Lichenicola cladoniae: one gene and its partner. The protein of the gene in region 1 interacts with the protein of each later gene in a pairwise test. Links are inferred from orthologs where the notes say so. Each region holds a gene or a part of one and is shown in the gene's direction. Other genes may lie near its edges. The genes, in order: HN018_RS02470 and mrdA.

Region 1 (3,493 bases):
AACCGGTTCAACCTGGTCGACCGCAAGAGCGAGGACGTGCTGGATTACTGTGAGCAGCAGGGCATCGGCTTCATCCCCTGGGCGCCGCTCGATGGCGGTGCGCTCGCTCGGGAAGGCTCGGCCCTGACCGACATCGCCCGCGATCGTGGTGTTGGACCCGGCCAGGTCGCGCTGGCCTGGATGCTGCGCCGGTCGCCGGTGATGCTGCCGATCCCCGGCACCGGCAGCCCGGCGCATCTCGAGGAGAACGTCGCTGCCGCGGCACTCACCCTCAGCGACGAGGAGGCGGCGATCCTGGATCGCCAGGGTGCCCAGGCGTCGGCGAAAGCAGGCGGCCGGTAAACGTCGCCGGCGCCTGGCGTTTCAATAAGACGGTGAAGCCTTGGGGGAAGGGGCGACGGACGCTTGCGCCGATGGTAAGGAACGCCGCATGAGCGGCCCGTACGATCGTCCGACCCAACCCAGCCCCAACGCTGGACGTCCTGTTTTGGATGGTCGCACGCCGACGTCCTCAGATCCGCGGCCGGTGGGCCGTGGCCCCGGCGGCCCCGGGAGCCGGGGCCCTGGTGGCCGCGGACCCGGCGGGCCGGCGCCTCGGCGTCCGCGGTACCGGGTGGTGCGCAAGCTGGCCGGCGCATCGCTGGCTCTGTTGCTTTTGGTGGGCGGCACGTCGTCGCTGATCGTCTGGCGCAAATATGAGCTGCTGGTCGCCGACCTGCCGACCGTCGGCGTGCTGCGGAACTACCAGCCGCCGGTGATGAGCCGTATCTACTCCGGCGACGGCCGGGTGATTGCCGAGCTTGCCGCCGAGCGGCGCCTCTTTGTTCCCTACAGCGCGATTCCGGAGAAGGTGAAGGCGGCCTTCATCTCGACCGAGGACCAGAACTTCTACACCCATGGCGGCGTCGATCCGCTGGCTATCCTGCGGGCTGCGTTCACCGACCTGGAAATGATGCACAAGCGGCGTCCGCTCGGAGCCTCGACCATCACCCAGCAGGTCGCACGGATCATGCTGCTCGGCTCCAACGCCCGCACCTTCGAGCGCAAGGCGAAGGAAGCGGTGCTCGCCATCCGGATCGAGCAGACGCTGTCCAAGGACCGCATCCTCGAGATCTACCTGAACGAGATCTACCTGGGTGCAGGCGCTTACGGCATCACGGCCGCCGCCCAGACCTATTTCAACAAGCCGCTGGACCAGCTCGACACCGCCGAAGCGGCCTTCCTGGGCGCGCTTCCGAAATCGCCGACCAACTACAACCCGTACCACTATCCGGATGCTGCCAAGGCCAGGCGCAACTTCGTGCTGGACCGCATGGCCGACACCCACTCGATCACCGTGGCCGATGCGGAGGCGGGGAAACTTGAGCCGCTCATCCCGACCGGCTTCACCCGGCCCGGTCCGGTCCCCGGCTCCGAATGGTTCTCCGAGGAGGTGCGACGCCAGCTGGTCGATCGCTACGGCCAGAACCAGACCATGCAGGGCGGGCTGGTGGTGCAGACCAGCCTCGACCCGAAACTGCAGGACGAGGCGACCCAGGACCTGCGCGGCGGCCTGATGAAATACGATCGCGCGCATGGCGGCTGGCGCGGCGCGGTGACGCACCTGGAGGGCATCGGCAACATCCGGGCAAGCCGGCCACGCAAGGGACATCCCGACTCATCGCCCACGGTGAACTGGGAAACCGTGCTTGCGACCGTCGCCCGGCCCGCCGGCATGCTGCCGGAGTGGCGCATGGCGGTGGTGATCTCGCCCTCTCTCGGCACCGTCGGCTGGCTGGACGACGACGAGAGCGCCGCTGGCGGCCTCGGCGCGCCGCATAACGGCACGCTCAACGGCGACGACATGGCGTGGATGCGGACCTACAAGTCGATCAAGCCCGGCGACGTGCTGATGGTCGAACCGACGCGTACGGATACCGGCAAGCCCGGCTCGACTGTCAGGATCCGGCAGATCCCCCAGGTCGAGGGCGCGCTGGTGAGCATGGACCCGACGACCGGGCGGGTGCTGGCCCTGGTCGGTGGCTGGAGCTTCGAGAGCAGCCAGTTCAACCGCGCAACCCAGGCGCTGCGCCAGCCCGGGTCCTCGTTCAAGCCGATCGTCTACCTGGCCGGCATGATGCAGGGCATCTCGCCCAGCCAGAAATTCGCCGACGCGCCCTACTCGAACGGCAACTGGCATCCGAACAACTACGAGATGACGTTTGGCGGCCCGACCTCGCTGCACGACGCACTGCGCAAGTCGCTCAACCTGGTGACGATCCGGCTGGCGGCGCATATCGGCATGAGCACCGTGGCCAAGCTGGCGATCGAGCTGCACGAGGTCGACGCGATGCCAAAGGTGCTGCCGGCGGCCCTGGGCGCCGTCGAAACCACCGTGCTGCGCGAATCCGGGGCGTATGCGTCGATCGCGTCGGGCGGCAAGGAAGTGCTGCCGAGCCTGATCGACGACGTGCAGGATCGCGATGGCCATGTGATCTGGCGTCCAGCCGGTCTCGGCGTGCAGGCCGGGTCGGACCCGAACCAGCCGCCGGTCCTGACCGACACACGCAAGCAGATCGCCGATCCGGCCTCGGCCTTCCAGGTCGTGCAGATGATGGAAGCGGTGCTGAAACCGGGCGGCACCGGACGGCAGGCGGGAGCGGGCATCGACAACCAGATCGCCGGCAAGACCGGCACGACGTCGGATTTCCGCGATGCCTGGTTTGCCGGCTTCGCGCCGAACCTGCTGACCGTTGTCTGGGTCGGCTACGACAATCCGCAAAGTCTCGGCGAGAAACAGGATGGCGACACCGTGGCCGGGCCGATCTGGAACCGGTTCATGAAGGCTGCCCTGGCCGACCGGCCGAAGGTCGACTTCCGCGTGCCGGACGGCGTGACGGTCATGCGCTACGGCGACACCATCGACGCGTTCAAGCCCGGGCAGGAGCCGGGCGCCAGTCGCAACCTGTTCGCCGCCAAGACGGTCGTCGAGGAGCTGGGCGCCGGCGATACCGGGGCCGAGAACCTGCCGGATGCCGAGTCCGACATGGGCAACGGGGCCAGCCTTGCGCCGATCGGTCCGGGCGCCTCGCTCGACGATACCGGCCGCGAGCTCGGGTCGCCTGCAAACCCGGCGCAGCCCGGCGTCACGCCGGCGGGCCAGCCCGGCGTCCTGGCGGCAGGATCGCCCAACAAGGCTGCGGCGGCCGCCAGCGGGGGTGACATCGGCATGGGCGGCTTGTATTGAGCCTGCCCGCCGTTTCCGAGTTTGCAGCCTAACGCCGCCAAGACATCTGGATCAGTGCCATGTCCGCCGAGATCGAAGCCCTCAACGAACAGATCAAGCAGTCGGTCGCGCTGCTGAGGAGGCATCTTTGACTGGGATGTTGCCCTCGACCGCCTCGCGGACCTGAATAACCGGGTCGAAGATCCCGACCTCTGGAACGATGCCGCCGCGGCGCAGGAGCTGATGCGCGAGCGCACCACCCTTGCCGGGCGGATGGAGGGCGTGCAG
Region 2 (3,289 bases), 3.3 Mb from region 1 along the record:
GGTCGGCGGATCCAGGAACCTTATCCGCGGATCGGCCAACAGCATCGAGGCGCCCGGCGACGGAGCGTTACCGGTCACCCGGCCCGGCCGTCTGCCGATCGATACCGGCACGGCCGCGGCTGTGATCGAACGCGGGTGAAGGACTTCCTGAATGTCGCGACAGCCACGCCCGGAACGGCATCCGGGCATCAGGCCACGGCCGACCATCTGGCGCCGCCTCGACGCCGCGGGCCGGCGTGCGCTTCCGGCCGCCTTCAGCGTGCTGCTGGTGCTGTTGCTGTGTGCGCCGCTGGGCCTGCCGGAACAGCAGGCTTTGCTGCCGGGCACCACGATGGCCTCGGTGTTCTTCTGGTCGGTGTTCCGGCCGGCCTCGATGCCGGCGGCGGTCGTGTTCATGCTCGGCCTGCTCTACGACCTGCTCAGTTTCTCGCCGCCGGGTATCGCCATCCTGACGCTGCTGATCGTGCATGCCTGCGGGCTCGGCTGGCGTCATGGACTGGCCCGACAGGGGTTTCTGCTGGTCTGGATGGTGTTCCTGCTGGTGGCTGCCGGCGTGATCGGGCTCGACTGGGCGTTGATGTCGGCGTTCAGCCAGCGACTGTTGCCGCCGCAACCTGCCTTGTTCGAACTGGCACTCGCCACCGGCCTCTATCCGCTGCTTTCGGCGCTGTTTACCTGGGCGCATCGCGGCATCGCCGACCCCACGCTGGCGTAGCCGCATCATGAAGCGGCTGCCCAGAGGCCTGCTTCCGGGGCGACTGTTTTCGGGGAAGTCGCGCGCCAAAGGCGTCCGCCCGGGTCGTGCCCCGAAGGAAAGCCCGTCGCGCGGAATCTTTACCCGGCGGGCCTTGCTGTTGATGGCGGCCCAGGTCGGGGCACTCGGTGCGCTCGGCGACCGGCTCTATCGGCTCCAGGTGGCCGATGGCCGGAAATACGCGGCACTTGCCGAAAACAACCGTGTCAACACGCGCATGCTTTCGCCGCCGCGTGGCCGCATCCTGGACCGGTTCGGCGCGAGCCTGGCCGGCAACAAGGTCAACTGGCGGGCGCTGCTCCTGGCGGAGAAGACCACCGACGTCGGCGCCACGCTCGACCGCTTCTCGGCCATCCTGCCGCTGGACGAGCACGAGCGGGCCCGTATCACCCGCGAACTCAAGCACGGCCGCAAATACATCCCGGTGGTGGTCCGCGACTTCCTGACCTGGGACGACATGGCGCGGATCGAGGTCAACGCGCCCGACCTGCCCGGAATCCTGGTCGATGTCGGCACCACCCGCCTGTATCCCCAGGGCCCGCTGCTGGCGCATGTGGTCGGCTACGTGGCGCCTCCCAACGAGAAGGATGTCGCTGCCGACCCGAACCTGGCTCTGCCCGGCATGCGGGTCGGGCGTGCCGGCATCGAGCAGTTCCACGATGTCGGCCTGCGCGGCACCGCCGGCTCGGTGCAGATGGAGGTGGATTCCGTTGGCCGGGTGATGGGCCAGATCAACCGTCGCGAGGGCATCCAGGGCGAGGCGGTCGGCCTCTCGATCGATCTCGGCCTGCAGCAGGCGGTGCTCGGCTATGTCGGCGACCAGTCCGCCAGCGCCGTGGTGATGGATTGCCGCAACGGCGAGGTGCTGGCGATGGTGAGCACGCCGTCGTTCGACCCGAGCCTGTTCGATTCCGGCGTCAGCCAGGCGCAATGGGTCGAGTGGACCAACGACCAGCGTACGCCGCTGATCAACAAGAGCGTCGCCGGCCTGTATCCGCCCGGCTCGACCTTCAAGCCGGCCGTCGCAATGGCGGCGTTGCAGTCCGGCAGCCTGTCGCCGTCCGACCGGATCTTCTGCCCCGGCTACCTCGATGTCGGCGGCACCCGCTTCCATTGCTGGGCCAAGCACGGGCACGGCTCGCTCGACCTGCATGGCGGCATCAAGTTCTCCTGCGACGTGTTCTTCTACGAGACCGCCCGCCGTACCGGCATGGATGCGATCGCCGCGGCCGCGCACCGGTTCGGCCTCGGCACGTCGCTCGACATCGAGCTGCCGCACCAGCGCATCGGACTGATCCCGACTCCGGCGTGGCAGCATTCCAAGGGAAGGCACTGGAACGGCGGCGACACCATCGTCAGCGGCATCGGCCAGGGCTACGTCCAGGTGACGCCGCTGCAGCTTGCGACCTACGCGTCCCGCATCGCTACCGGCCGCGCGGTGCAGCCGCATCTGACCCGCCAGATCAACGGCGTCATACAGCCGGCCGGCAACCCGCTGCACTGGCCCGAGCTCGGGCTGCCGGAAGCCCATCTGGCCGCGTTGCGGGCTGGCATGTATGCGGTGGTGAACGAGCCACACGGCACGGCGCCGAAAGCCCGGCTATCGCTCGCCGGCATCCAGATGGCGGGCAAGACCGGCTCGGCTCAGGTTCGCCGGGTCAGCCGGTGGCTGCGCGAGAGCGGCCATTTCAATTCGGCCAAGCTGCCCTGGGAGTTCCGGCCGCACGCGCTGTTCATCTGCTTCGCGCCGTACGACGCACCGCGCTATGCGGCCGCGATCGTCGTGGAGCACGGCAACGCAGCCGCCGAGGTCGCAGCGCCACTCGCCCGCGACATCATGACCGTGACGCTCACCCGCGATCCGGCCAACCGTCGCGAAGCGCCGGGACAGCGGGTCGCCGACGCGATCTGAGACCGGCCGAAAGCCGCCCGCACGTTGATGCGGACGGCTCGCGGCCCTGGTCGCTGGATCAGGGAGCCAGGCTTTGGCTGCTGAGGGTGGTGGTGCCGGTGCGGACGATGTCGTTCGCCGAGGTGCCGAGATAGAGCGGATAGTGCCCGGCTTTCACGACCCAGCGGTCGTTGGTGCCATCGAACTCGGCCAGCAGGCGCGGGTCGGCGGTGATGCTGACCGATCGGCTCTGGTGTGGCTGCAGCATGACCTTGGCGAAGCCGACGAGTCGGGTCGGTGCCTCACCGCGTCCCTGCAGGCCGAGATAGAGCTGCGGCACCGCATATCCCGCCCTGGCGCCGGTGTTGGTGACGGTGAAGGTGGCGGTGAGGGCGTTGCCCGACGTCGCGTGCAGTTCGCCGTAGGAGAAGGTGGTGTAGCTGAGCCCGTAGCCGAACGGGAACAGCGGCGTCAGGTGCTTTTTCTGGAACCATTTGTAGCCGACCGCGGCACCTTCGACAGTGTAGTCGATCGGGAAGTTCCGGTTGGTGGGCGTGCCGACATCGAGCACCGGCCGTGGCAGCTGGCATTCCGACGCGGGGAAGGTCAGCGGCAGGTGGCCGGACGGGTTCACGTCTCCGAAC

Evidence for each region.
Region 2: the proteins of HN018_RS02470 (region 1) and mrdA interact in binary tests that used the Escherichia coli proteins (3 or more experiments, as listed by UniProt). The link is inferred for Lichenicola cladoniae from one-to-one orthologs.

Annotation. Positions count from the first base shown.
Region 1 is NZ_CP053708.1:579,599-583,091, forward strand. Bases 247-3,426 are described here. They hold HN018_RS02470 (penicillin-binding protein 1A), read left to right. Parts: upstream 247-613; coding sequence 614-3,226; downstream 3,227-3,426. Other genes in these bases: HN018_RS02465 (aldo/keto reductase), read left to right, coding at 247-342. Outside these bases: more of HN018_RS02465, read left to right, coding at 1-246. UniProt on the Escherichia coli protein: Cell wall formation. Synthesis of cross-linked peptidoglycan from the lipid intermediates.
Region 2 is NZ_CP053708.1:3,863,931-3,867,219, reverse strand. The notes cover bases 219-3,194. They hold mrdA (penicillin-binding protein 2), read left to right. Parts: upstream 219-722; coding sequence 723-2,666; downstream 2,667-3,194. Other genes in these bases: HN018_RS17450 (beta-glucosidase family protein), read right to left, coding at 2,725-3,194; mreD (rod shape-determining protein MreD), read left to right, coding at 219-715. In the rest of the region: rod shape-determining protein MreC, read left to right, coding at 1-139; more of mreD, read left to right, coding at 152-218; more of HN018_RS17450, read right to left, coding at 3,195-3,289. UniProt on the Escherichia coli protein: Catalyzes cross-linking of the peptidoglycan cell wall. Responsible for the determination of the rod shape of the cell. Is probably required for lateral peptidoglycan synthesis and maintenance of the correct diameter during lateral and centripetal growth.